DNA from 2 places in the Clostridium bornimense genome. Region 2 is predicted to be linked to the other one. Evidence: riboswitches for the same ligand, from Rfam matches in the RefSeq annotation. Region 2 holds a riboswitch; the other holds the start of a gene.
The links. A riboswitch is a leader RNA that binds a small molecule or an ion and turns the genes downstream of it on or off. The one in region 2 is predicted to bind glycine.
Positions count from the first base shown of each region.

Region 1: linked by a shared signal. The riboswitch ahead of CM240_RS05740 (alanine/glycine:cation symporter family protein) and the one ahead of CM240_RS13850 (serine hydroxymethyltransferase) in region 2 are both predicted to bind glycine.

Region 1 covers NZ_HG917868.1:1,294,714-1,310,216, forward strand. Annotated here, with positions in the region: gene CM240_RS05700 (FecCD family ABC transporter permease) at 1-344, shown strand, start outside; gene CM240_RS05705 (ABC transporter ATP-binding protein) at 353-1,117, shown strand; gene CM240_RS05710 (Dph6-related ATP pyrophosphatase) at 1,114-1,767, shown strand; gene CM240_RS05715 (cobyric acid synthase) at 1,771-3,267, shown strand; gene CM240_RS05720 (pentapeptide repeat-containing protein) at 3,368-4,558, shown strand; gene CM240_RS05725 (nitroreductase family protein) at 4,770-5,312, shown strand; gene CM240_RS05730 (radical SAM protein) at 5,321-6,217, shown strand; gene CM240_RS05735 (DHH family phosphoesterase) at 6,249-7,214, opposite strand; glycine riboswitch at 7,494-7,592, shown strand; gene CM240_RS05740 (alanine/glycine:cation symporter family protein) at 7,651-9,030, shown strand; gene CM240_RS05745 (polysaccharide deacetylase family protein) at 9,081-9,935, opposite strand; gene abc-f (ribosomal protection-like ABC-F family protein) at 9,949-11,865, opposite strand; gene CM240_RS05755 (redox-sensing transcriptional repressor Rex) at 12,029-12,655, shown strand; gene CM240_RS05760 (short-chain-enoyl-CoA hydratase) at 12,784-13,569, shown strand; gene CM240_RS05765 (acyl-CoA dehydrogenase) at 13,588-14,727, shown strand; gene CM240_RS05770 (electron transfer flavoprotein subunit beta/FixA family protein) at 14,743-15,503, shown strand, end outside.
Region 2 covers NZ_HG917869.1:94,600-110,102, forward strand. Annotated here, with positions in the region: gene CM240_RS13785 (sulfate ABC transporter substrate-binding protein) at 279-1,313, shown strand; gene cysT (sulfate ABC transporter permease subunit CysT) at 1,326-2,156, shown strand; gene cysW (sulfate ABC transporter permease subunit CysW) at 2,167-2,988, shown strand; gene CM240_RS13800 (sulfate/molybdate ABC transporter ATP-binding protein) at 3,005-4,066, shown strand; gene CM240_RS13805 (adenylyl-sulfate reductase subunit alpha) at 4,076-5,767, shown strand; gene CM240_RS13810 (indolepyruvate ferredoxin oxidoreductase subunit alpha) at 5,751-6,065, shown strand; gene cysD (sulfate adenylyltransferase subunit CysD) at 6,083-6,982, shown strand; gene CM240_RS13820 (DUF2292 domain-containing protein) at 6,982-8,379, shown strand; gene CM240_RS13825 (4Fe-4S binding protein) at 8,398-9,246, shown strand; gene CM240_RS13830 (bifunctional glycosyltransferase family 2/GtrA family protein) at 9,543-10,631, shown strand; gene CM240_RS13835 (phosphodiester glycosidase family protein) at 10,618-11,544, shown strand; gene CM240_RS13840 (hypothetical protein) at 11,525-11,914, shown strand; gene CM240_RS13845 (GtrA family protein) at 12,032-12,478, shown strand; glycine riboswitch at 12,792-12,875, shown strand; glycine riboswitch at 12,879-12,955, shown strand; gene CM240_RS13850 (serine hydroxymethyltransferase) at 13,045-14,289, shown strand; gene gcvT (glycine cleavage system aminomethyltransferase GcvT) at 14,303-15,394, shown strand; gene gcvH (glycine cleavage system protein GcvH) at 15,434-15,503, shown strand, end outside.

The sequences.
Region 1 (15,503 bases), on a different replicon from region 2:
TTTTATCTTTTGGAGAAGATCAAGCAAAATCTATTGGAGTAGAGACGGAGAGGGTAAAAAAGAAATTATTATTTTTAGTAGCAATTTTAACAGGAACATCTGTAGCTTTAAGTGGTGTTATCGGTTTTGTAGATCTTATAATACCTCATCTAGTTAGGAAGGTTGTAGGTTCAAAACATATTTATGTTGTGCCTATGGCATTACTTTTTGGAGGATCATTTATGGTAATAACAGATTTAATTGCAAGAACAGTGGTAGTACCATCGGAGCTACCAGTAGGTGCAATAACTGCATTGATAGGAGCACCGTTTTTTGCTTATATTTATTTTAAAAAGTCTAAGTAGGTGTATATATGTTAGAAGTTACTTCGCTATATTGCGGTTATGATAAAGAGATGATTATAAAGAACGTTAGTTTCGTTGCAAATAGAAAAGAAAATCTTTGTATAGTGGGACCAAATGGATCGGGTAAAAGCACATTATTGAAGTCTATTGGTAATCTTTTAGGATATAAAGGAAGAATAACATTGGATAACACTGATATTAATACTTTTACAAGAAGTGATCTTGCAAAAAGAATAGCGATATTAAGTCAGATAAGCACAATACATTTTCCGTATACTATTTATGAAACAGTGGCATTAGGAAGATATGCACATATGAAAAATTCTAGATTATCTTTAAATAAAGAGGATAAGGATATAATATTTGAAAGTCTTAGAATGGTAGGACTTTTAGAAATAAAAGATACATATATAAATAATCTTTCTGGAGGACAATTGCAAAGGGTATTTTTAGCAAGAACTTTTGCGCAAAATCCCGAAGTAATATTATTAGATGAGCCTACTAACCATTTAGATTTAAAATATCAAATAGAAATATTGGAATACTTAAAGAAATGGTCTGAAGAAAATGATAAGATTTTAATAAGTGTGTTACATGATTTAAATTTAGTTAATATATTTAGTGATAAAGTAATAGTTTTAAATAATGGTGAAATTGCTGAAATTGGTGATACAAAAAAAGTACTTAGTAGTAAAATGTTAAATGAAGCCTATAATATGGATATAAGAAATTTTATGATAAATTCCTTAAAAAAATGGGAGGGAAATAAATGAAAAAGTTTGTGATGTCTTATAGTACTGGAAAGGATAGCACATTATCGCTGTTTAGGATGATTAATAAAGGATATATTCCTTATGGATTGTTAGTAACCATTAATAAGGATGAGGAAAAGAGTTGGTTTCATGACATTGATAGAGATCTTTTATTAAAGGTTAGTGAAGAATTAAATATTGATCTTATAGAGGTACAATGTAGTGGTAATAAATATGAAGAATATTTTGAAGATAAGTTAGTGCAATGTAAAAGAGATGGTGTAGACTATTGTGTATTTGGAGATATAGATATTGAAAGTCATAAAAGATGGGGAATAGATATATGCAACAAAGCTAATATGGAGGCAATATTTCCAATTTGGAATGAAGATAGAGAAAAGTTGGTTTATGAGTTTATTGATTCAGGATTTAAGGCTGTAATAAAGAAAGTAGAAAACAAATTTTTAGGTAAGGAATTTTTGGGGAAGGTACTTACTAAAGAAGTTGTAGAAGAAATTAAAAAATCAGGAGCAGATCCTTGTGGTGAGAATGGAGAATACCATACTTTTGTCTTTGATGGATCTATATTTAAAAATAAAGTAGATATAATATTTGGTGATATATATGTAGGTGAAAGAACTTCCTCTATATCAATAAGGAGTGGAAAGTAAAAAATGAATGCTAATATAATGTTATTAGGAACAGCATCTTCAGTTGGTAAAAGCACAATAGCTACAGGAATATGTAGATATTTTAAAAATAAAGGGATAAAAGTGGCACCATTTAAGGCTATGAATATATCATTGAACTCTTATGTGACAGAAGATGGATTGGAAATGGGGAGGGCTCAGGTAGTACAAGCTGATGCTTGTGATATTAAACCATCGGCTTATATGAATCCATTATTATTAAAGCCTTGTGGAGATTGTAAAACCCAAGTTATTGTAAATGGTCTTGTATATAAAGTTATGGACTCTTATAAATATAAAAATTTAAATAAAGAACTAAAAGTTAAAGTTAAAGAGAGTTATAATATATTATCTAAAGATTATGATTTAATTATTTTAGAGGGATCAGGCAGTTGTGCAGAAATAAATTTAAAAGATTCTGATATTGCCAATATGTCAATGGCTAAGATGGTTAATGCACCAGTAATTTTAGTAGCAGATATTGATAGGGGTGGAGTTTTTGCATCGATAGTTGGAACTCTTATGCTTCTTGATGAAGATGAAAGAAACCTTGTAAAAGGTGTTATAATAAATAAGTTTAGAGGTAATAGTGAATATTTTGATTCTGCAAAAAAACAACTAGAAGATATTATAAAGATTCCTGTATTAGGGGTAATGCCCTATGTTGATTTAGATATAGAAGATGAAGATAGTGTCACAGAAAGAATAAATAACAAAGAAGTAAAAGGTATAATAGATATAGCTGTTATAAGATTGCCACATATGTCTAACTTTACTGATTTTAATCCTTTAGATATGGAGGAAAATATTACTATTAGGTATGTTTCAGAGGTAAGCGAGATTGGAAATCCACATGTTATTATTTTACCAGGGACGAAGACGACTATAGAAGATTTAAGATATATAAAAGAAAATGGAATCTACGATGAAATAGTTAGTAGGAAAAATAAAGGTACTATAATCTTTGGTATATGTGGTGGATATCAAATGTTGGGTGAAGTATTATGTGATGAATATGGTGTAGAAGGTAATATTAAAGAAGAAGTAGGATTTAATCTATTAAGATCTAGAACTATATTCAAAGAAAATAAGACGACAATTCAAAGGGAAGGAAAAATTACTTGTTCGGGCAGAATATTTAACAAAATTTTGGATTGTGAGGTTACAGGTTATGAAATACATAATGGAGTAACAGTAGGAAATAAAAATGACATTTTTATAGAAGATCCAGCTGGGGAACCTTTAGGAATGATAAATAAAGAAGGAAATGTATTAGGTACATACCTTCATGGAATATTTGATAATGATGAATTTCGTAGATTATTTATACAATCACTAATAGACTATTTGAATATATATGATACAGTAACAGATAATGTATCTTACAAAAGTTATAAAAAGTTGCAATTCGATAAGTTAGTTGAAGTTATGAAAGAAAATTTAGATATGAAGAAAATTGAAGAAATAATTAATAAAGCCTAAACCTATTTGAGGCTTTATTTTTTTATGGATAAATTTATTATGATTGTAGAAAATAAAATAGGAAGATTAATTAAAAATGAAATTTATAAGAGGTAATATTATGAGCTATATAAATTTTAAAGAAGAAATAAGTGTTGCAAACGATCAACTTAATAAGAGAAGAGAGAATAATAAAAAGTTATGTGATGATATGTTTAAGGATAAAAGTAAAGCCAGCAAATTTCAAATTGATAATCAATATAGTTTTAAAACTATAACTAATATATTATTTGGTGAAAAAGGGGTAAAAAAAGAAGACGAATTTATAGAGATAGCAAATAGAGATATTATATGTAGTAAATTTGTAGAATGTAAGTTTTATAATGTAAAGTTTAAAGACTGTAAATTTATAGGGTGTTTATTCGATAAATGTGATTTTGGTGGAGGAGGTGTAATTTTTGAAGGATGCTGTTTTTTAAAGAAAGAAAGTGAAGAAATACCATCATTAAACTGTACAGATAATTTTTCAACAGAGTTTAGAAAAAGTAAACTGTATTGTAAATTCTTAGATTGCAATCTTGGTTTTGCCATCTTTGATAATGATGAACTTTCTAATATATGTTTTGAAAATAATAATTTAAATAGTGTAATTATAAAAGATAGTACAACAGATGGAATAAAAATTCAAGATAGTAATATGAGAGGATTTAAAACAATAAATACTTACATAAAAGATTTAGATTTTTTAGATGAAGGAAGAAGTAGTTTTGATGAAAAGACTTTTTTTGATAAGATTCCATTAAGAGAAAAGACTCGTGATGAATATGAAGGAATTTATCATGTATATGAAACTTTAGCAGATAAGTTTAAAGAAAATAATTTAAATAATAATTTTGGTGAGTATTATTTTTTATGTAAGACAGTTCAAAGAAAAACATTAAAACCTATTCCGAAATTATTGTCATATATATATTGGTTTTCATGTGGATATGGAGAGAGACCAGAAAATGCAGCGATTTCTTCTTTAGTTATTATAATAATTTTTTCAATACTTTTTTTGATTTTTGGATTAGATATAAATGGAGAAACAGTTAAATATACCGTTAATTATATAAGGAATTGTTCTATAATGAAGTTTTGGAATGATTTAAAAATAGCTTTTGATTCTAGTGTTGGAGCCTTTACTGGTGTTGGATATAATGCTGGAGAACCTTTAGAAAATACATATTTTTTAGGTGATATTGAAATGCTACTGGGTGTAATAATGATGGGTATTGGTATAGGAACTATAACTAGAAAAATAGTAAGGTAGTAGTAATGTTTATTATATAAATTATAAAAACACTATTTTATACTTTGGAAAGTTAAATTGATTATTGATAAAATATATAGAAAAATACTGCCGATGAAGAATTTATTTGAATTCTCCATCGGCAGTATTTCTTTACTATTCATATATTTGTTATAATGTTATATAAAGAATTATAAGATATATAATGAAGTGAAATAATTAGGAGATAAATATGGATTTTAAAGAATTATTATTAAAAAGAGAAAGTACTAGAAATTATATAGATAAAAAGGTGGAAAGAGAAAAAATTATAGAGTGTATAGAAGCAGGTAGAGTTGCACCATCTGCTTGTAATGCACAGCCATGGAAGTTTATAATTGTTGATGAAGATTCTAAGGTAAAGGAATTAAGTAAATGCATTTATGATCCAGTTATTGGAATGAATAAATTTGCATTACAAGCACCAGCATTCATTATAGCTGTAAGAGAAAAGAGAAATCTTACATCTAAAATAGGAGAAATAGTAAAGAAAAAAGATTTTACATCTCTTGACATGGGGATGGCGATAGAGAATATATGTCTTTATGCAACGTATATAGGATTAGGTACTTGTATAATTGGATGGTTTAAGGAAAAAGGGATTAGAAAAATTTTAAATATACCAAAAGATAAAGAGGTAGATCTAATAATTTCTATTGGTTATAGTGGTGATGAAAAACCAAGGAAAAAAGTGAGAAAGAATATAAATGATATAATGGGAGTTAATGAATATTAATGAATAAAATGATTTTATTAGAGAGTTGCAAGCTATGCCCAAGAGAATGTGGTATAAATAGACTTGAAGGAAAGGTTGGGTTTTGCAAGTCTGGAAGAGATATCAAGATTTCTAGAGCTGCACTTCATAGGTGGGAAGAGCCGTGCATATCAGGAACTAATGGGTCAGGAGCAGTATTTTTTTCTAATTGTACTCTTGGATGTGTATTTTGTCAGAACCATCTTATAAGTCAAGAAGGCGTTGGAAAGGAAGTATCTATATTAAGACTTAGTGAGATATTTTTAGAGTTACAAGAGAAAGGTGCACATAATATAAATCTTGTAACTGCAACACAATATGTTCCTCAAATAATATCTGCATTGGATATCGCTAAGAACAAAGGGCTAAATATTCCTATAGTATATAATACAAGTGGATATGAAAAGATAGAAACTTTAAAACTGCTAGATGGTTACATTGATATATACATACCTGACTTTAAGTATTTAAATAACAAATTTTCTATTAGATATTCTAATGCAAAAGAATATAGTATTTTTGCAACAAAGGCTATTGAAGAAATGGTATCACAAGTAGGAAATCCAACATTTGATGAAAATAATATATTGCAAAAGGGTGTTATAGTGAGGCACTTAATGTTACCAGGACTATTGTTTGATTCTAAGAAAATAATAGATTATTTATATAAGCAATATGGAGATAAAATATATATCAGTATAATGAATCAATATATTCCATTAAATAATGCTAGTAAATATGATGAAATAAATAGATATTTAGATAACAGACATTATGATAGTCTTATAAATTACGCTATAAAATTAGGAATAACAAATGCTTTTATACAAGATGAAGGAACTAATATAGAAAGTTATATACCAGAATTTAATGGAGAAGGAGTATAGGAACAAATATTGTTCTTATACTCCTTCTATGTTAATTAATATGAAGAAAAAATTCTTCTGTTTTATTAATCATATAATTAGATATATTAATAGATTTATGTATTTTATAGAAAGATTCAGCACTGATAAAGCCTCCAGCTTTATGATTATGTCCGCCGCTAGAACCATAATTTTTAGAGATAAATTCAGCTAATTCAGTAGCTTTTAGTTTATTATTGCAACTTCTTATAGAAAATTTAATACCATCTTTATTTTCATAATAAACGATACAAGTATCAATGGTATCAACTTGGATTGCTAAATCGCTTATAAATCCTAGTATATTTGGGTCACAAGGATCCGATTTAAAAGTAGCAAATCTATTCTTTTTATTCATTTTGCAGTTTAGTAAAGCCAACCCTGCAGTTGTCAAATCATTTAATGACAAATTTGAATTAATAAGTTGCTTTATAATATAAATATCAAAAGTGAGAGAATCTTTCATAGTTCTATCATTTTCATTATATAGCTCTGAAAAGTTATTAGAGTCAGTTAATAATCCGTAATACAGAGCTGTAGATAAAGAAATATTATTGTTTAGAGAAAAATTTTCTTTATTTAGAAGCATCCATATAAGAGTGGAACAGCTTGCTAAATTAGGATGAATACAATTAAAATCTGAAGTAGTATTATTAGTTATATGATGATCAAAAATACAAATATTCTCTCCAGGAAATTTTGTAACATTTGATTGAGCATATTGACAATCAACTGTTATTAGAAGATCAGGATTTTTTAAAGTAGTAACATGCTCTATAGGTATTTTTAATAAATCTATCATAAGTATAATATTAGGTTTCGTAATAATATTTCCAGAATAAATTAATTTTACAGATTTATTGTGTGATTTGAAGTAACAATATAATCCGTAACCGGAGGCTATAGTATCAGCATCTGGGTTATCATGGCACTGAATAATAATATTATTAAATTTTAGCAATGTCGAAAGCTTAAGCATAGAAAATATACCCCCTTAAATATATTACAATTATAACAAAAAATAATACAATTAAAAAGATAAAGTAATAATGAAATAATAAGATAATAAATGAGAAATAATAGATATTAAATATGAAGAAATATATTGAAAGTAATTATATATAAATGCTTGTTTTGAATAAGAAATAATAATATAATTTACAAGAAATAAAAAGTGTTCGGATGAAGATTGCGGGAGAGGGTTAGTCCGCCGAAGATGAAAAAACTTTCAGGCATCGTTAAGATATGGACCGTAATTGGACGAGCCCTTGGAGAGACTCATTGATAGAATGAGCACCGAAGGAGCAAGATAGATTAAACTATCGAAACTCTCAGGTAAAAGGACAGGGGAGAGGAGTAAAAAAGAATATAATAAACTCCAATCTTCTCAAAAGATACGTTGAGGAGGAAAATTTATGGAGATACTAACAGAAGTCTTTGAAAAAATTAACAATATAGTATGGGGGCCACCGTTACTCATACTATTAGTAGGAACAGGAGTATATTTGACTATAAGGTTAAATTTACTTCAGGTGTTCAAATTGCCATTAGCATTAAAATATGTTTTTGGAAAAGATGAAGAGAAAACAGATGATAAAGCCAAAGGAGATATATCTTCATTTGCAGCTTTATGTACAGCTTTATCTGCTACTATTGGTACCGGTAATATTGTAGGAGTAGCTACAGCAATACAATATGGAGGACCAGGAGCATTATTTTGGATGTGGATTGCAGCTTTTTTTGGAATGGCTACAAAATACGCAGAGGGAGTTTTAGCCATAAAGTATAGAGTAGTAGATAAAAATGGAGAAATGTCTGGTGGTCCTATGTATTATATAGAAAAAGGATTAGGACTAAAGTGGTTAGGAAAGATTTTTGCACTTTTTGGAATTGGTGTTGCATTTTTTGGGATTGGTACATTTGCACAGGTAAATGCTATATCCAATTCAACAAAAATATTGTTTAATGTACCATTAGTAATAACAGCTACTATTATAACTATTCTTGTTGCAATTGTTATATTAGGTGGAGTAAAAAGGATATCTAAGGTAGCAGAAAGTGCTGTGCCATTTATGGCTATATTCTATATATTAGGAGTAATTCTTTTATTAATATGTAACATTAAAGAGATTCCACATGCCATATCGCTTATAATAACTAGTGCATTTAATCCTAAGGCAGCTTTAGGTGGAGGTGCAGGAATAACAGTTGCTATTGCAATGCAAAGAGGTGTAGGAAGAGGAGTTTTTTCAAATGAAGCAGGTCTTGGAAGTGCACCAATTGCTGCAGCAGCTGCAAAGACGAATTCACCAGTAAAGCAAGGATTGATAACTATGACCGGTACCTTTTTTGATACAATAATAATTTGTACAATGACTGGACTAGCATTAGTAGTTACAAATGTGTGGAGTAATGGTGCATTAGAAGGAGCAGAATTAACTACAGAAGCATTTATGATAGGAATACCGATATCATATATAGGAAAATATATTGTTAATATTGGATTAATTTTCTTTGCTTTCACAACTATTTTAGGATGGAATTATTATGGAGAAAGATGTACAGAATATATTTTTGGGATAAATGGAATTAAGCCATATAGATATATTTATATAGCATTAGTAGCGATAGGTGCATTTTTACCACTAAATTTAATATTTATAATGGCAGATATAGTAAATGGATTAATGGCTATACCAAATTTAATAGCGTTAATAGGCTTGAGTGGAGTAGTTGCTTATGAAACAAAGAAATATTTTGAAGATATAAAGGAAGAGAAGGTTAATATAGAATAAATTAAGGCTATTGTAGAACATAGATTGTTGTTTTACAATAGCTCTTTTTATTAATTTATGAAAGTTTGAAAATTACTTTTAAAGGATTCTAAAGACATTGGAGATATCCTAACTCTTTTTAATGAAGTTAATCCTTGACTTATATTAGCCAAACCTGGTTCAGTTGTTACTGCTAATTTAATCCCTAAAGAAGATACAATATTTTTAGTAGATTCATCATATCTACCAACTGGATAGCAAATAAATTTACTATCTATATTTAAATTTTCTTTAAGAAAGTTTTGAGCATTTTTTATAGATGATATTTTAGCATCATCACTAATATTTTTTAGTTCTTGATGATTTGAAGTGTGGCTTTCGATTATCATTCCATTAGAATACATTTCTTTCAACATATCAATATTCATAAATCCAGGTTTTGTACCGATATAATCAGTGATAACAAAGAAATTGCCTATTAGTCCATATTTCTGTAAAATTGGATATGCGTTAATATAATTATCATCATATCCATCATCAAAAGTAATTACTACAGGTTTTGCAGGAACATTACCAGTAGTTAATGAATAATACAATTCATCTAAAGATAATGAAGTAAAACCATTGTCGTGAAGCCAAGCCATTTCACTTTCAAATTCAGAAGGAGATACTAATAATGTATTAGATGGATCTCTATCTGAAATTGAGTGATACATTAAAATAGGTATAAAAGTATCAGAAATAGGCTTAGATACATAATTCAAAGATTTTTTTAATTCAATCCTTGAAGATACTATATTATTAACATTCAAGTTATCATAAGATAATTTTGAATCTAAATTTGAATACTTTATATATGAAGTAGAAAGCAATATACAAAGTATTAATGAAATTACAGTTGAGATAATAAAAATATATTTTTTCATAAAACCCCCAAATTTATAAAGATAATTCTTCCCAACTAGAATATAAAGATTCTAATTTTTCTTCATTAAGTTTAATTTCATTATTTACTTCAATAGATTTTTCTGGGTTGCTGTAAATTTCTTCTAAGCATAATTGCTCGTTTAGGGTCTTTAAAATATCTTCAACATTAGATATTTCTTCTTCAATCTTTTTTAATGTTTTCTTTTTTTCTCGCTGAGCTCTTTCTTCTTCACGTTTCTTTTTCTTTTCAGCTATTATTTTTGTTTTAGTTTTTCCATCAAAAGTATCTTCTAGTTCAAATCTCGTTGGATTTGTTTTCTTTTCTATATAGTATGAATAATTCCCCAGATATTCTTTCATTTGAAATTCTTCTAATTCATAAATTCTATCAACGACTTTATTTAAGAAATATCTGTCATGAGAAATTACCAATATAGTGCCATCATATCCTAAAATGGCATCTTCTAGAGCTTCTCTAGAAGGAATATCTAAGTGATTAGTAGGCTCATCTAATAATAAAAAATTGCTTTGAGATAGCATAAGTTTTAATAGATTAATTCTACATTTTTCTCCTCCACTAAGATATTTTATCTCTTTAAAAACATCATCGCCTCTAAATAAAAATGCAGCTAGGGCACTACGAATTTCTGTAGTAGTAAGTTCAGGAAAATCATCCCAAACCTCATCAATAATAGTCTTATCTAAGCATAAGTTCTTTTGCTCTTGATCATAATATCCAATATTAACATTTTTACCTAATACAGCAATTCCAGAGTCTTTAGGTATTACACCTCTTATTATGTTAAATAGGGTAGTTTTACCACGACCATTTTCACCGATAATTGCAGTTTTATATCCTTTTTTTATCTCAAAACTGATATTAGAAAATAAATTTTTAGTTTCAAATTTCTTACTAAGATTTTCAACATGAAGAACATCGTTACCACTTTTAACAGAGGTTAAGAAAGTAATTCTAGCAGAAGGTCCTTCTTTAACAGGTGCCTTTATACGTTCAATTTTATCTAAAGATTTTTGTCTACTTTCTGCAGCTTTAATAGATTTTTCCCTATTAAAAGATCTATATTTTTTAATAATTTCTTCTTGCCTTTTTATTTCTTCTTGTTGAAGATTATACGCCTTTAAATCAGCTTCATATGCTTTTTTCTTTTCTTCTAAAGAGTTTGTATAATTTCCATTATATATTCTACAGGTACCATTGAATACTTCCATAGTTTTATTTGTTATAGCATCTAAGAAATATCTATCATGAGAAATTATAATAAGAGTACCTTTATAATCTTTTAAATAATTTTCAAGCCAATTAATAGCATCTAAATCTAAATGATTTGTAGGTTCATCTAAAAGAAGGATATCTGGATTTGTTAATAATAATTTACAAAGAGCTACACGAGTTTTTTGTCCTCCACTTAATATAGATATATTTTTATTAAAATCAGCTTCATTAAAGCCAAGCCCTTTAAGTACTTTTGATATATCACCTTTATAAGTATATCCACCTTTTATTGAATATAGTTCAGTAAGTGTGGTAAATTTGCTAATAAGTTTATCATGATAATCTGAATTACTTTCATCATAAGGTTCTTTTAATTTTTCTTCCAAATCAAGTAGTTGCTTTTCTATTGATAGCAATTCATCGAAGACAGAAAGCAATTCACTGTAAATAGTATTATCACTATGTAACGAGAGATGTTGAGATAGATATCCCACTTTTTTATTTTTATCTATAAAACATTCACCGGAATCATAGGACAATTCACCAGAGATTATTTTAAACAAAGTAGATTTACCAGCACCATTGGCACCTATTAATCCTAATTTTTCCCCTTCATTTAAGGAAAAAGTTATATTTTCTAGTATTACATTTATTCCATAGCTTTTATGGATGTCTTTACAACTAATGACAAACAAAATAATCACCTCTAAGATATTGTACTATTATAAAGAGTTTTTTTGTAGATGTTTTTAAATTATAGTATAAATTTATATTTTAAAATTGTATAATTAAAAGATGTAGATAATTATTTAACAATCTAGTGATTTATATAAGTCATTTAATATAGGGAGTGAAAACATGGATAAAAAAAAGATTTCTATGGCAGTAGTGAGGAGATTGCCAAAATATCAAAGATATTTAAAAGAATTGATGGTGAATGATGTTGATAGAATCTCTTCTAAGGAGCTTTCGGAAAAAATTGGTTTTACTGCATCGCAGATAAGACAAGATTTAAACTGTTTTGGAGATTTTGGTCAACAAGGATATGGATATAATGTAAAGGATCTATATAATAAAATATGTGAAATTTTAGGATTAAATAGAGAATATAGCACTATAATTATCGGAGCTGGTAATATTGGTCAGGCTGTGGCCAATTATATGAATTTTGATAAATTAGGATTTAAGTTAACGGGGATTTTTGATATTAATCCTAAATTAATCGGGCTAAAAATTAGAGATATAGAAATAATGGATACTGATTATTTAGATAAATTTTTAAAAGAATCAAAAGTGGATATAGCAATTTTATGTGTACCTAAAAATAGTGCTCAGAGAATTACTAATGTATTAATCGATGGTGGAGTTCAAGGTTTATGGAATTTCGCTCCTGTAGATTTAGTGGTTCCTGAAAACATAATTGTAGAAAATGTACATTTAAGTGAAAGTTTATTAACAATATCTTATCTTATGAACAGGAGATAAAAATTGTATTGAAATCTATATCATTGGAAGATATAATATAATATGTAAGTATTATATATACTTTGGGGGTAAATTTTTTTAATTATATTTGTTATTTGTTTAACAAATTTTAAGTAGGAGGATTAGTCATGGAGTTAAAGAATGTAATCCTTGAGAAAGAGGATAATATTGCTGTTGTAACTATCAATAGACCTAAGGCATTAAATGCATTAAATAGTGAAACATTAAAAGAATTAGACTTAGTGTTTACAACTATAGAAAATGATGATGATGTTTTAGCCGTTGTTTTAACAGGAGCAGGTGAAAAAGCATTTGTTGCTGGAGCAGACATATCTGAGATGAAAGATATGACAGTTCTTCAAGGAAGAAATTTTGGGAAACTTGGGAATAATGTATTTAGAAAAATCGAAACATTATCAAAACCTGTTATTGCAGCAGTAAATGGTTTTGCGTTAGGCGGTGGTTGTGAACTTTCAATGGCATGTGATATAAGAATCGCATCAAATAAAGCTAAATTTGGGCAACCAGAAGTTGGGTTAGGTATTACACCAGGATTTGGTGGAACTCAAAGATTATCTAGATTAGTTGGTATGGGGATGGCTAAAGAGCTAGTATATACTGCAAAAGTAATAAAAGCAGATGAAGCATTAAGAATAGGTCTTGTAAATTCTATTCATGAGCCAGAAGAATTACTTAATAATGCAAAAGCTTTAGCTAAGACAATAGCTAGTAATGCACCAATAGCGGTTAAGTTATGTAAAGAAGCTATTAATAGAGGTATGCAAGTAGATATAGATACAGCATTAGCTTTTGAATCAGAAGCATTTGGTGAATGTTTCTCAACAGAAGATCAAACTGATGCAATGACAGCATTTGTAGAAAAAAGAAAATTAGATAGATTTAAAAATAAATAATAGGGGGTAAGGGACAATATGGATTTCGCATTGACAAAGGAACAAAAGTTCATTCAAAAGATGGTAAGGGAATTTGCTGAAAATGAAGTAAAACCATTAGCAGCGGAAATAGATGAAACAGAAAGATTCCCTATGGAAACTGTAGAAAAAATGGCTAAATTAAATATGATGGGAATTCCGTTTGCTACAGATTATGAAGGAGCAGGTGGAGATACATTATCTTATATTATAGCTGTTGAAGAATTATCAAAAGTATGTGGTACAACAGGGGTTATTTTGTCAGCTCATACTTCATTATGTGCATCATTAATCAATCAACACGGAAATAAAGATCAAAAAGCTAAGTACTTACCAGATTTAGCTTCCGGAAGAAAAATTGGTGCTTTTGGATTAACAGAGCCAAATGCTGGAACTGATGCGGCAGGTCAACAAACTACAGCTGTATTAGAAGGAGATCATTATGTTTTAAATGGATCAAAAATATTTATAACAAATGGTGGAGTTGCTGATACTTTTGTTGTATTTGCTATGACTGATAAGAGCAAAGGAACTAAGGGAATATCTGCATTTATAATAGAAAAAGGATTCAAAGGTTTTTCTATAGGAAAAGTTGAAAATAAATTAGGTATAAGAGCATCATCAACTACTGAACTTATTTTTGAAGATTGTATAGTTCCAAAGGAAAATTTAGTTGGACAAGAAGGTAAGGGATTTGGAATAGCAATGAAGACTCTTGATGGAGGAAGAATTGGTATTGCTGCTCAAGCTTTAGGAATTGCAGAAGGAGCATTTAATGAAGCAAAGGCTTATATGAAGGAAAGAAAGCAATTTGGTAGGAGCTTAGATAAATTCCAAGGATTACAATGGATGATGGCTGATATGGATGTAGCTATTGAATCAGCTAGACATTTAGTATACTTAGCAGCATGGAAAAAAGACCAAGGACTTCCATATACAGTTGATGCTGCAAGAGCTAAGCTTTTAGCTGCAAATGTAGCTATGGATGTAACAACAAAAGCTGTTCAAATGTTTGGTGGATATGGATATACAAAAGAGTATCCAGTTGAAAGAATGATGAGAGATGCTAAGATAACTGAAATTTATGAAGGTACTTCTCAAGTACAACAAATGGTTATCGCTGGAAGCATTTTTAGATAATGAGGGGGTATATAAATGAAGATAGTAGTTTGCATAAAGCAAGTTCCAGATACAACAGCTGTTAAAATAGACCCAGTTAAGGGAACATTAATTAGAGATGGTGTTGCATCAATAATGAACCCAGAAGATAAACATGCTTTAGAAGAAGCATTAGCATTAAAAGATAGCTTAGGCGCTCATGTTACTGTTATTACTATGGGATTACCACAAGCAGAAGAAATATTAAGAGAAGCAATGGCTATGGGAGCAGATGAAGCTATTTTACTTACTGATAGAGTACTTGGCGGTGCAGATACTCTTGCTACATCAAGTGCACTTGCAGGAGCTTTAAGAAAGCTTGAATATGATATCATATTCTGTGGAAGACAAGCTATTGATGGAGATACAGCTCAAGTTGGACCTGAAATTGCAGAACACTTAGGAATTCCTCAAATAACATATGTTCAAGATGTTAAGGTGAAAGGAGATAAATTAATAGTAAATAGAGCTTTAGAAGATGGTTATGAAATTATCGAAGTAAAAACTCCAGTGCTATTAACTGCAATAAAAGAATTAAATGAGCCAAGATATATGAATGCAAAGTTAATATTTGAAACATTTGGCAAGGAAGTTAAGGTATGGAGTGCCGATGATATAGATGTAGATAAGGCTTCATTAGGATTAAAGGGTTCTCCTACAAAAGTTAAGAAGAGTTCTACTAAGGAAGTTAAAGGTGCTGGAGAGATTAAAAATTTACCAGCAAAAGAAGCTGCAGCATATGCAGTAGAAAAATTAGT
Region 2 (15,503 bases):
CAAATTAAAGCAAATATAGGACTGAAAAAAATAAATAGTATTTTTAAAATCTACGTCACGTACATTTTAATTTCAGAATAAAATTTTGAAAGAACCATTGCGTAAGTAAATAAATTTATGCAATGGTTCTTTCATTTATAAAAAAACAAGAAAAAACCTAGTAAGTTTATGGGATTAATAAAAAATTTTTCTGTTTAATATACTATTCCTATTGACATACTATGAATTTAGGAATATATTAGTACAAAATAGAAAATAAAGTAAATGGGGGCGATTATATGAAAATTAAGAAAGTAGTGAGTTTATTACTTGTGGCAATAATTGGGGGCACATTGTTAACAAGTTGTTCAGATGAAAATAAGAATAAAGATACTGTGGAAATAACAAATGTATCATATGATCCAACAAGAGAGTTATATGAAGCTTATAATAAAGAATTTCAAAAGTATTACAAGGACAAAACGAATAAAGATGTTGTTATAACTCAGTCTCATGGGGGATCAGGTAAACAAGCAAGGGCAGTTATAGAAGGTAATGAGGCAGATGTTGTAACTTTGGCTTTAGGTTATGATATTTCTGCAATAGAAAAAGCTGGATTAATAGAGAGCGGTTGGCAATCAAAATTTGATAAGAATAGTTCACCATATACTTCTACTATTGTTTTTCTAGTTCGTAAAGGTAATCCTAAGAATATAAATGATTGGGATGATTTAGTAAGAGAAGATGTCGGAATAATAACACCAAATCCTAAGACTTCTGGTGGTGCACGTTGGAATTACCTTGCAGCTTGGGCTTATAGTTATAAGAAAAACAATGGTGACGAAGAAAAAGTAAAGAAATATATGAAAGATCTATTTGGAAATGTATTAGTACTAGATTCTGGTGCAAGGGGAGCTACTACTACTTTTGTTGAAAATGGACAAGGAGATGTGCTATTAGCTTGGGAAAATGAAGCATATTTATCACTTAAGGAACATCCTGATGAATTTGAAATTGTTACACCAAGTATAAGTATGTTAGCAGAGCCTCCAGTAGCAGTAGTAGACGAAGTAGTTGATAAGAAAGGAACAAGAGAAGTTGCTACTGAATATTTAGAATATTTATATTCTGACATTGGACAAAGAATTGCAGGAGAGAATTATTATAGACCAACTAATGAAGAGATTGCCAAGGAGTTTTCTGATGTATTTAACTTAGATATGGAACTTATAAATATTGATGATAAGATTTTTGGCGGATGGGATAAAGCGCAAAAAGAACATTTTGATGATGGTGGTATTTTTGATGAAATATATGATGGCGAACAAGGTTAAGGAGTGAATGAAATGGGGAAGAGTAAGAAACGTGCAGTAATTCCAGGATATAAAGTATCTATGGGAGTAACAATAACATTTTTAAGCTTAATAGTATTAATTCCACTGGCTTCATTAGCTATTAATGCATCGGGAATGGGATTTAACAAATTCATTAGTACAGTAACGAACCCTAGAGTTATCGCAGCTTATAAAGTTAGTTTTTTATGTGCTTTTATAGCTACAATAGTAAATAGTTTTTTTGGAGTTATCATTGCGTGGACATTAGTGAGATATGACTTTAAGGGAAAGAGAATTATTGATGGACTAATAGAACTACCTTTTGCTCTTCCTACAGCAGTAGCAGGTATTGCTCTAACAACTCTTTATTCAGATAAAGGAATGATTGGAAAATATTTCGATGCTATAGGAATAAAGATTTCTTATACAAGAGTAGGAATAATAGCTGCAATGATTTTTATAGGTATACCTTTTGTTGTTAGATCAATTCAACCAGTGCTAGAAGGTATAGACAAACAATATGAAGAAGCTGCCACTATGTTAGGCGCTTCAAGAGTTCGTATATTTTTTAAAGTGATTTTTCCAGAAATATTACCAGCATTATTAACAGGGTTTGGATTAGCCTTTGCTAGAGCAGTTGGTGAGTATGGAAGTGTTGTGTTTATATCAGGAAATATGCCATTTAAAACAGAAATAGCACCATTACTTATTATGAGTAAATTAGAACAATATGATTATACTGGTGCCAATGCCATTGCATTAGTAATGCTTGTAATATCATTCCTAATATTATTTTTAATTAATTCAATTCAAGTTTATACAAATAAATTTGTAAAGGAATAGAGGTGAGAAAATGGAAAAGTCAAAATTTGTTAAGTGGTTATTAATTTCAGTGACAGTTATATTTTTATTCTTAATGCTTATAATGCCATTAGTTGTCGTTATTATAGAAGCTCTTAAAAAAGGTCTTATTTCATATAAAGATGCAATAACTGATGAATATACTATACAGGCTTTAATACTTACATTAGAGGCAACAATAGCAGCTGTAGTTATAAACACAGTTTTTGGATTGTTTGCAGCATGGACTATAACAAAGTTTCATTTTAGAGGTAAGAAGCTTTTAACAACACTAATAGATATTCCATTTGCCATTTCTCCAGTAATAGCAGGATTGATATTTATATTAACCTTTGGAAGAATAGGGTGGGCATATGATTTTTTACAGGCTGCTAATATTAAGATAGTTTTTGCAGTTCCAGGAATAATACTTGCAACTATTTTTGTGACATTTCCATTTGTAGCAAGGGAGATAATTCCCGTATTAAATGCACAAGGGAAGGATGAAGAAGAGGCTGCAGCTCTTATGGGAGCAAAGGGATTCAAAATTTTTACTAAGATAACATTGCCACATATAAAATGGGCATTGCTTTATGGAATAATATTATGTACAGCAAGAGCGATGGGAGAGTTTGGGGCTGTATCAGTCTTATCTGGCCATCTTAAAGGTAAAACAAATACTCTGCCTTTGCATATAGAGTGTTTATATAATGAATTTAATTCTAATGCAGCATTTGCAGTGTCATCAATTTTAGTAATACTAGCCATTATAATTTTAATCTTAAGAAATATTGCTGAGCATAAGAGCAAGAAATATAGTAAGGTAAGTAAATAATAAGGAGGTTTAATATATGTACGTAGAACTAAAAAATATAAATAAGGGGTTTGAAAATTATAAAGCCTCCGATAATGTTAATTTTCAGATAGAAAAAGGAAAACTTATTGCGCTATTAGGGCCCAGTGGTAGTGGAAAGACTACTATTTTAAGGATGATTGCAGGTCTTGAAACACCAGACTCAGGAGATATTATTATTGATGGTGTTCGTGTCAATGATGTTGAAGCAAGTAAAAGAGGTATTGGATTTGTATTTCAAAATTATGCTTTATTTAGATACATGACAGTGTTTGATAATATAGCTTTTGGATTAGAAGTACAAAAGAAAGATAAAAAGTTTATTAATGAAAGAGTAAAAGAACTTATTAGTCTCATTGGACTAGAGGGATTAGAAAAAAGATATCCTCATCAACTTTCAGGAGGACAACGTCAAAGGGTAGCTTTTGCAAGGGCATTAGCACCAAATCCGCAATTATTACTTTTAGATGAGCCCTTTGCAGCTATTGATGCAAAGGTAAGACATGAACTTAGAACTTGGCTTAGAGAAATGATAGATAAGGTGGGAGTAACAAGTATATTTGTTACCCATGATCAAGATGAAGCAATAGAGGTAGCTGATGAAATAATTGTTACTAATAAAGGAAGAGTAGAACAAAAAGGAACTCCACTTGAGATATATAATAAACCGGCAACACCTTTTGTTGCAAAGTTTATTGGACAATCTATCGTTATTAATGATTTTGGTAAATTAAGAGGCTTTGATGAATATTCTCATTATTCAAAAGCGGTGATAAGACCTGAGTTTATAAAAGTATTAAAAAAGGGTGCAATAAATCAGCATATTAGTGCAACAGAAGAAGGAGTAGTAGAAGCTGTTGCTTATAGAGGTAGTTACCTTGAAGTGAAAGTTAGAATTGGTGATATTTCAGTTACTACAACAGTGCAATTATCAGAAGAATTAGTGGAAGTTGGAGAAAAAGTACAAGTTTTAATATATAAATTATATGCTTTTAACAATGAAGAGGTAATATTAATTAAAAATAGAAAGATGGAAAATAATAACTCTGTTTATATTTAGGGGGAAATTATGAAGGAAGTTAGAATAGAAAAAATAACTACCGATGTATTAATAATTGGTGGAGGTACAGCAGGATGCTATAGTGCTATTACATTAGGTGAAGAATCTAATCTAAATGTATTAGTAGTGGAAAAGGCTAATATAAAAAGGAGCGGCTGTTTAGCAGCAGGAGTTAATGCTATTAATGCCTATATAGTTAAAGGAAAGACAGCAGAAGACTATGTAGATTATGCTAAAAAAGATGCTGATGGTATTGTAAGGGAAGATTTACTTTTAACAATGTCTGAAGGATTAAATAAGGTAACAAAAAAGCTAGAGGATTTAGGTCTTGTTATATTAAAAGATGAAAATGGTGAATATGTAGCAAGAGGAACTAGAAATATAAAGATAAATGGAGAGAATATAAAGCCAATTTTAGCAGAAGCAACTAAGGCACAAAAAAATGTATCTATATTAAATAAGGTAAATATCACAGATTTTATTGTGAAGGACAATAGGATTTATGGAGCTATTGGTGTAGCTGTTGATGATAATATTCTTTATGAAATTTCTGCTAAGGCAGTAATTTGTGCCACTGGTGGTGCAGCAGGACTTTATAGACCAAATAATCCTGGATTTTCTAGACATAAGATGTGGTATCCACCGTTTAATACAGGAGCTGGTTATGCAATGGGAATAAGAGCAGGGGCAGAGATGACAACTTTTGAAATGAGATTTATTGCTCTTAGGTGTAAAGATACTATAGCACCTACAGGAACTATAGCTCAAGGGGTAGGGGCAAAACAAGTAAACTCAAAAGGTGAGGTTTATGAAAACAAGTATGGTTTAACAACTTCAGAAAGGGTTTATGGAACAGTTAAGGAAAATCAAGAAGGTAGAGGACCGTGTTATTTAAGAACAGAAGGTATTGATAATAGTAAGAATGATGATCTTAAGAAAGCATATTTAAATATGGCACCAAGCCAAACTTTAAAATGGGTTGAATCTGGTAAAAATCCTAGTGAGGCTAATGTAGAAATAGAAGGTACAGAACCTTATATTGTTGGTGGACATACTGCTAGTGGATATTGGGTTGATAGTAATAGAAGAACTACTATAAAAGGGCTTTATGCAGCAGGAGATGTTGCTGGAGGTTGTCCTCAAAAATATGTAACAGGAGCATTAGTAGAAGGAGAAATAGCTGCAAAAGCTGTTATAAAGGATTTAGAAAATTATACTGCCACAGTAGTAGATGAAATAGATAATTTTGTAGCAGAAAAGAAAAAAGAGGTAGAAAGCTTCTTAAATAATGAAGAAGGATTATTTTCTATAGAGGCTATAGAAGAAGCAATGCAAAAGGTAATGGATAGTTATGCTGGTGGTATAAGTACTAATTATCAGTATAATGAAAAGCAATTAAAAGTAGCTGAGGAGAAAATAAATCAAATAGAAAAACTTACAGATAGTCTAAAAGCTAATGATTTTCATGAACTTATGTTTATATATGAAATAAAGGAGAGGCTAGTAATTTGTAAATCTGTTATAGCTCATTTAAATGCTAGAAAAGAGACAAGATGGCATAGCTTTGCAGAAAATCTTGATTATCCTAATAAAGATGATAAATGGCTTAAATATGTAAATTCTAAGGTTGTTGATGGAAAGATTGAAATTATTTTAAGAGATTTAGTAGGCAGGGGGGAAGTATATGAGCATAGCAATTAATAAAGAAAAATGTGTTGGATGTAAAGGCTGTACGAAGGTTTGTCCAGGAAGCCTATTGGAAATAGACGAAAATAATAAAGCTTATATAAAATATCCTAAAGATTGTTGGGGCTGTTGCTCTTGCATAAAAGAATGTAAATTTAGCGCAATTTCTTTATATTTAGGAGCAGATATTGGTGGTAGAGGTAGTAAGCTATCAGTAAATATCGAAGGAGATATTGCTCATTGGAAAATAGAAGAAGGCAATGGAAATATTGAAGAGATAAATATTAATAGAAAAGATTCTAATAAGTATTAAGAAATGGGGGCAATAAGATGAGGGAATTATCACATTTAGATCAATTAGAAGCAGAAGCAATTTATATTATTAGGGAAGTGGCAGCAGAATGCGAAAAGCCAGTAATGTTATATTCAATAGGAAAGGATAGTTCAGTAATGCTACATTTGGCAATGAAGGCATTTTATCCAGAAAAGCCACCGTTTCCTTTTATGCATATTGATACAACTTGGAAGTTTAAAGAAATGATTGAGTTTAGGGATAAGACAGCAAAAGAACTAGGTATAGATATGATTGTTTATAGTAATGAGGAAGGGGTTAAAAATGGAATAAATCCTTTTGAACATGGGTCAGCATATACAGATATCATGAAAACTCAAGCATTAAAACAAGGGTTAAAGAAATATGGATTTACAGCAGCCTTTGGTGGTGGACGTCGTGATGAAGAAAAGTCTCGTGCAAAGGAAAGAGTGTTTTCTTTCCGTAATGAAGCACAAGCTTGGGATCCTAAAAATCAAAGACCTGAAATGTGGAAACTTTATAATACAAAAATAAATAAAGGGGAGAGCATAAGAGTATTTCCATTATCAAATTGGACTGAAAAAGATATTTGGCAATATATAAAAAGAGAAAAAATTGATATAGTACCTTTATATTTTGCAAAGGAACGTCCCGTTGTATATCGTGATGGCAATATTATAATGGTTGATGATGATAGATTTAAATTTTTGCCAGGAGAAAAGGTAGAGTATAAAAAAGTTCGTTTTAGAACTCTTGGTTGTTATCCATTAACAGGGGGATGCGAGTCAGAAGCAGATACTCTAGATGAAATTATAGAGGAAACTTTAGGTGCTGTTTCTTCAGAAAGAACAACTCGTGTAATTGATAATGAGGCAGCAGGAAGTATGGAAAGAAGAAAAAGGGAGGGGTATTTCTAATGAAAGGATTATTAAAATTTATAACATGTGGTAGTGTTGATGATGGAAAGTCTACTTTAATAGGACATATTTTATATGATTCAAAGCTTTTATATGCAGACCAAGCGAGAGCATTAGAACTAGATAGTAAAGTTGGAAGTAGAGAAGGAGATATAGATTATTCATTACTATTAGATGGACTTATGGCAGAGCGTGAACAAGGTATTACAATAGATGTAGCTTATCGCTACTTTACTACCGATGCCCGCAGCTTTATTGTTGCTGATACTCCTGGTCATGAAGAATATACAAGAAACATGGCTGTTGGTGCTTCCTTTGCTGATTTAAGTATTATATTAGTAGATGCAAAGAAAGGTGTTCAAGTTCAAACAAGAAGACATAGTCGTATTTGTTCACTAATGGGAATTAGATACTTTGTATTTGCTATAAATAAAATGGATTTAGTTAATTACGATGAAGAAACTTTCAATAATATAAGGGAAGAAATATATAAGTTAGCAGGAGAATTATCATTAGAAAATGTAAAAATTATTCCTTTATCTGCAACAGAAGGAGATAATTTAACTACTAAATCTTCTAATATGACATGGTATAAGGAAGAGCCACTTTTAACTTATTTAGAAAATGTTGATATCGAAGATGATAATAAGGAAGAAGGATTTTATTTACCAGTACAAAGAGTTTGTAGACCGAACCACACGTTCAGAGGTTTTCAAGGAGAAATTGAAAGTGGAGCTATTGCTGTAGGGGATGAGGTTGTTACATTGCCAAGTAAAGAAAAGGCAGTAGTAAAGACTATATTAAACGGAAGCGAGAATGTAAAAGAAGCTTATAAGGGCCAAGCTGTAACTATACAACTAGACAAGGAAGTTGATATATCAAGAGGTTGTGTAATATCTAAGGGTGCTAATATAAATATCAGCAATTTAATAACAACAAAAATCTTATGGATGGATGATAATAACTTAGTACCAGGAAGAGAGTATTTTATTAAGATAGGTACAAAATTAGTAGTAGCAGAAGTAAAGGACATAATATATAAGATTGATATAAATACTGGGGAACATTTAGATGCTGAAGAATTGGTGAAAAACGAAATAGCTTTATGTGATATTAAGATTTCAGAAAAAATAATAGTAGATGAATTTAAAAATCATAAAACTTTAGGTGAGTTTATTTTAATAGACCGTATTACTAATATGACTTCTGCTTGTGGTGTTATTGAAAAAATTACAGTTGGAGATAACGATGAGGATAAAATACAAACAAACCTTGACAATAAGTTAAAAATTGTTAAAAATCAAATAGAGGACATTAACTCTGGAACTATAACACTTATTGTAGAAAATGGAGAATTGGTAGCCATTGAAAAGAATGAAAAAATAATATTAGACTAGTTTATTGGGGGTAAAGCTATGGCTGTAAATAAGAAAAGACAAGGTGAATTAAAGGCAGTAGGAGCACTATTACAAAATGACAAGGAGCATTTTGCTGTTAGATTTTTAAGTAGAGCGGGAAATTTTACGACAAAAGAAATTGAAGCATTATCAATTATTGCAAATAAATATGGAAGAGGTTATATGGGATTAACCACTAGACTTCAAATGGAGATTCCTTGGATAAAGGATGAAGACATAGAAACTGCCCTTGAAGAAGCTGAAAGTTTAGGACTTAGACATGGTGGAACTGGAAAGAAGATAAGACCATTAGTAGCTTGTAAAGGTACAGTTTGTTTACATGGAAATATTGATACTCAAAAATTATGTAGAGAATTAGAGGACAAGTATTTTGCAAAAGATACATTAGCAAAATTTAAAATAAATGTTGTGGGATGTGCTAATAACTGTGCTAAAGCAAATATTAACGATATAGGTATTATAGGAAGAAATGTACCAGAGTATGTAGAAGAAAAATGTGTTGGCTGTAGTATGTGTACAAAGGTGTGTAGACAAAAAGCATTGACACTAGAAAATAAGAAGATTATTTTTGATAGAGATAAATGTGTAGAGTGTGGAGATTGTATAAGAGAATGTAAAGTTGGTGGATTTATTTCAAAAGAACAAGGAGCAGAAATCTTTGTTGGTGGTAGATTTGGTAGAGAAATGAGAATTGGGAATTCTATAGGAAAAATCGTAAAAGAGGATGAAATTATTGAAACAGTAGATAAAATAATTGCGGCCTATGAAAAGGTGGGTAATCCTGGAGAAAGATTATCTAAGGTTGTAGAACGAGTTGGAGTAGAAGAATTTATAAAGTTAATATAGAAATAAAAAAGGGACTGTTGTCTCTTTTTTTATTATATAATAGCCAAAGGAAAGTAATAAAAATTGATGTATATTGTTCATGTACTTCTTATGTGCAAAAAGAGAGGATTCAATTATTTTGAACCCTCTCTTTTTTAATATAAAAATACACATAGAATACATATAAAAAACACCATAGGTTGATAGAGTGAAGATTATATCTAGTGATATTATGAAGTTAAAATAAGAAAACAATTATAGGTGATTATTTAACGATGATTAGCTATTTGTTATAAAAAGTAAAGGGAGGGTATTGTATGAGTGAAGAATTAAACAAAAGTGAACCGATAATAATTATTCCAGCATATTGCCCTGATGCAAGGCTACTAAAGTTAATAATTGAGATACACAAGCTAAAGAATTTACCTATTGTAGTTATTGATGATGGAAGTGGCAAAAAGTATAAAAAGATATTTTTAGCTGTGGAGGAAGTGCCCAACTGTATCGTTTATTATCATGAAAAAAATCAAGGAAAAGGTAGTGCACTAAAAAATGGCGTTAGACTTGCATCGCAAAGATATCCTAAAAATCTTGGCTATGTTACTGCTGATGCTGATGGACAACATTCTGCTAAGGATATTATAAGGATTGCTAATAGTATTACAGAAAATAAAGAAGAAATATTAATAGGAACAAGGGATTTTTCTTCTGATAATGTGCCATTTAGAAGCAAGTTAGGAAATGCTATTTCTTCTTTAATGTTTTATTTTGTAACAGGAATTAGGTGCAAAGATACACAAACAGGGCTCAGAGGAATAACAAGAAAAAATGAAGAAGAATTTTTATGTTCTGAGGGTACTAGATATGAGTTTGAAATGAATTTTCTTATTAATGTTGCAAAAAAACATATTGGTATAACAGAAGTACCTATTGAAACAATTTATTTAGAAGAAAATAAGTCCTCTCATTATAATGCTATAAAAGATTCTTTCCGCATTTTTACTGGTATATTTAAATTTGCTGGATCATCAATAGTAAGTGCAATAATAGATTTAACAGTGTTTTCTATTCTCACTAGTGGAATGCTATATACATCTTCACTAGGAATTATTGAAGCAACAATAATGGCAAGGATATGTTCTGGGATTATTAATTTTCTACTTAATCAAAGATGGGTATTTAACGGAAATAAAGATACTAGGGAAGCTATAAAATATGGAATGCTTTTTATTATTCAGATGGGGGCTAGTGGATTTATAGTATCTAGATTATCTTCCGAGTTCGTAAATTTGACAGTAACTAAGATAATAGTTGATAGTATATTATTTTTTATTAGCTATTTTATTCAAAAACATTTCATATTTAAAAAAAGAAGTAAGGAGAGAAAAAAAGTTGGAGTTTTTTAAAAAACCATATAGGTGGGCAATAATAGTCACAATTATAATAATATCTTTTTCAACTTTTGTGTTGCTAGACACCTTTGTTATACCTAAATCGAAAGAAACTGTTGAAAGTTATAACAGTGATAGTAATACAACATCAGCTAATAAGAGTGAAAGTGATACAACAAAAGAAACGGAATCTGTGGTTTCAGAGAATAGTTACTCTGATGACAATATTGAAATATCTATTGAAACAGAGAGAAAGGATGAAACAACTTATTATGTTGCGGATATTACAATAAAAGATAAGGCTTTACTAAAAACAGCTTTTGCGGAAAATACTTATGGCAGAAATATTAAGGAAAAAACATCGGAAATTGCAAAAGAGCATAATGCTATTCTTGCTATAAATGGAGATTTTTACGGATTTAGGGATGCTGGTTATGTTTTACGTAATGGAATATCATACAGGGAAACAAAGAGAACTTCTGATAATGATGAAGCTTTGGTAATTGATAACGATGGTAACTTTAAAATTATAAATGAAAATAACACTGATATGGATGAATTAGGTAGTGATATATGGCAAATAATTTCTTTTGGACCAGCATTAATTAAAGATGGGGAAATTGTAGTAGATGCTAATGACGAAGTAGCTAAGTCTATGAATAGTAATCCAAGAACTGCTATAGGACAAGTTGCACCGCTACATTATATTGCTGTTGTATCAGATGGTAGAACTAGTGAAAGTAAAGGATTCTCTCTTGAAGAGTTAGCAGAAGTATTTAAAGAAAAAGGATGCACTGTCGCATATAATTTAGATGGTGGAGGATCTTCATCAATGGTATTTATGGGGGAAGTAATAAATAAGCCTACAACAAATGGTAAGAGAATTGAAGAAAGGGAGGTTAGTGATATTGTTTATATCGGATATTAGAAAGAAGTTTTTAAAAACAATAGTAATTTTTGTAATATCAACTATATTTGCATTTATTTTTAATAAGGTCTATGGCATTTTCGGACATGGAGTTACTTCGCCTTACATGACATATATGTTTCTATATCCTTTAGTAGGAGGCGTTCTTTTCTATGGAATTATTATGTTGTTTATACCAAGTATAGTAAATAAAAAGAAATATAGATTTTTTTATAATATTTATAATTCAGGTATTGCAATATTAACAGTTGGAAGTTTATTAAGAGGAGTAATGGAGATTGCCGGAACATCTTCATTTTATCTGATGGTTTATACTCTTATAGGATGGTTATGTATTATTATATCAATAAGTGTTTTAATAATTGAATAAACAATTACTTTACAAAAAATTTTATAAAAATTTATTTATAATTAGTTAAATATGATGGTATAATATCAAAGTTAGGGTAAGTATATTTTTGACAATTAAATTATAAGGGTGATAAAAGTGGAAGAAAAGATAAACAATGATGAAGATAGTAGTAATATTGGAAAAATTATTAATATAATTAATAGACTTTTTAAATTTGCTGGTTCATCAATAATTAGTGCTGTAGTAGATTTATCTATTTTTACTGTACTTACTAATGAAATTTTATTTAGTATACCGATGAATGTAATGGAGGCAACAATCATATCTAGAATTTTTTCTGGAAGTTTAAATTTTTTCTTAAGTCAAAGATGGGTATTTAATGGAGTTGATAGGGTCTCCGATGTAATAAAATATATATTACTAGTAATTTCTCAAATGTTTTGTAGTGGATTTTTAGTATCTATATTGTCTACAAAATTTATAGATGCGACTTTTATTAAAATATTTGTAGATATTGCTTTATTTTTTCTCAGCTATTTAATTCAGAGGTTTGTTTTTTATAGATATAAGATAAAAAAATAATTTAATTTAAAATAATAATAGCAGTATGGAATGCATCGCAAATGATAGTAAATATATCGATCATTTGTAGGTGCATTTTTATTTGTGTTCCCAAAGGATACAGGTTATTATCACAAAATTTATTGTAAGATTAAATTTGTAATATAGTATCGAAAACAAGGGATATTCTTTAAAAAATAACAAATAGATAATAAATAATTTATTTTATTAAGTTTAATGTAGTGAAAACCTAAAATTATTAATAAATAAATAAAAATCGTTGACGTTAAATAAGGAATTGATTACAATAAATATAAATTCAAAATAAGTTCGGATGAAGAATTTGAGAGAGATTGTAATGTTGATACAACGCCGAAGGGGCTTAAAAACTCTCAGGCAAAGGGATCAAATTTGGACGAAACTCTGGAGAACAATGGCGTACCGACGAAGCAACTTTTTTATATATTAAGAAGGAATCTTTCAGGTTTAAGGACAGAGATAGTTGAAGATATTAAATATATCTTCTGCTATCTCTGTTTTTTTATTTTGAGATAGCAGAAGGTGCAACAGAAAGGGTGAACTTGTATATGATTAATGAAATTATGGAATCGATTTCTAAATGCGATCCAGAGGTTGGGGAAGCTCTAAAAAAAGAGATGAAAAGGCAAAGAAGGAATTTAGAACTAATTGCTTCTGAAAATATTATTTCACCAACTGTAATGATGGCAATGGCAACTGTACCAGCTAATAAATATGCTGAAGGCTATCCAGGAAAGAGATATTATGGTGGATGTGAGGAAATAGATGTAATTGAACAGTTAGCTATTGATAGAACTAAGGAGTTATTTGGATGTGAACATGCGTGTGTACAACCACATTCAGGGGCTAATGCCAATATGGCTGTGTATGCAGCATTCTTAAAACCAGGAGATACTGTATTAGGATTAAATTTAGCTCATGGTGGACATTTAACACATGGAAGTCCAGTTAATCAATCTGGCATTTTATATAATTTTATTCCTTATAATATTGATGAAAATTCTGGTGTTATTGATTATGACAAAGTAAGAGAACTTGCCATAAGACATAAACCTAAGATGATAGTTGCAGGTGCTTCTGCATATCCAAGAGAAATTAAGTTTGATGTATTTCACGATATTGCAAAAGAAGTTGGAGCAATATTATTTGTAGATATGGCACATATTGCAGGTTTAGTTGCTGCAGGATTACATCAAAGTCCAGTACCATATGCAGATATAGTTACAACTACAACACATAAAACATTAAGAGGGCCAAGAGGCGGAATAATAATGTGTAAGGAGAAATATGCAAAGGCAATTAATAAAGCTATCTTCCCAGGAACTCAAGGTGGACCATTAATGCATGTTATAGCAGCAAAAGCAGTTTGTCTTGGAGAGGCATTAAAACCAGAATTTAAAGTATATCAACAACAAGTAATAAAAAATGCTAAAGCTCTTGCAGATGCATTAATTGATGAGGGATTCAATTTAATAAGTGGTGGAACAGATAATCATTTGATGTTAGTTGATTTAAGAAATATGAATATAACAGGTAAGGAACTTCAAAATAGATTAGATGAAGTATATATAACATTAAATAAAAATGCAGTTCCTAATGATCCTGAAAGTCCATTTGTAACTAGTGGTGTTCGTATAGGAACTCCAGCTGTAACAACAAGGGGATTAGTAGAAGAAGATATGAAAGTTATCGCGAAATTAATTAAATTAACTATAACTGATTTTGATACAAAAGCTGATTATATAAGAAGCGAAGTAACAAAAATATGTGATAAGTATCCATTATACCAATAAAGGAGATGAAAATATGGAGTTAAAGACACCATTATACGATACACACGTTAAATATAACGGAAAGATAGTACCATTTGCAGGTTATTTACTTCCTGTTCAATATCAAGCAGGAGTAATATCAGAACATATGGCAGTAAGAACTAAAGCAGGTTTGTTTGATGTATCTCATATGGGTGAGATTATTTGCAAAGGTGAAGATGCTTTAAAGAATTTACAAATGATTCTTACAAATGATTTTACAAATATGGTTGATGGACAAGCTAGATATAGTCCAATGTGTAATGAAAAAGGTGGGACAGTTGATGATTTAATTGTTTATAAATATAAAGATAATATTTATTACATAGTAGTTAATGCAGCTAATAAAGATAAAGATTATAAGTGGATGTTAGATCATCAATTTGGCAATGTAATATTTGAAGATATATCGGACTCTATTTCTCAAATTGCATTACAAGGACCAAAATCTTTTGAAATTTTAAGTAAACTTACTTCAGAAGAAAATATACCTAAAAAATATTATCATTGTATCTTTAATGCAGAAGTAGATGGAATGAAGTGCATAGTTTCTCAAACAGGATATACAGGTGAAGATGGATACGAAATATATCTAAGTAATGAAGATGCACCTAAGATGTGGGATAGTTTAATGTCTGCTGGAGAAGAGTTTGGATTAATTCCATGCGGATTAGGAGCTAGAGATACATTAAGATTAGAAGCAGCCATGCCCCTATATGGACATGAAATGGATGATACAGTAGATCCATTAGAAACTGGACTAGGATTTGCAGTTAAGATGACAAAAGATGATTTTATAGGTAAAAAAGCTATAGAAGCAAAAGGTGATTTTACAAGAAAAAGAGTAGGTCTAAAAGTCTTAAAACGTGGAATAATCAGAGAACATGAAGAAGTTTATGTAGGTGAAAAGCTAATTGGACATACTACTTCAGGAACACACTGTCCTTATTTAGGTTATCCAATAGCTATGGCACTAATTGATATAGATTATACAGAAATAGGCACTAAAGTTGATGTTTTAGTAAGAGGCAGAAAAATAGAAGCAGAAGTTGTTAAATTACCTTTTTATAAAAAGGGAGAAAAATAAGAGAGAAATACTGAGGATGTTAAATTAGGAGGTATTATTATGAAATTATTAGATGATATTAAATATACAAAATCTCATGAATGGGTAAAGTTTATTGATGATGCTACAG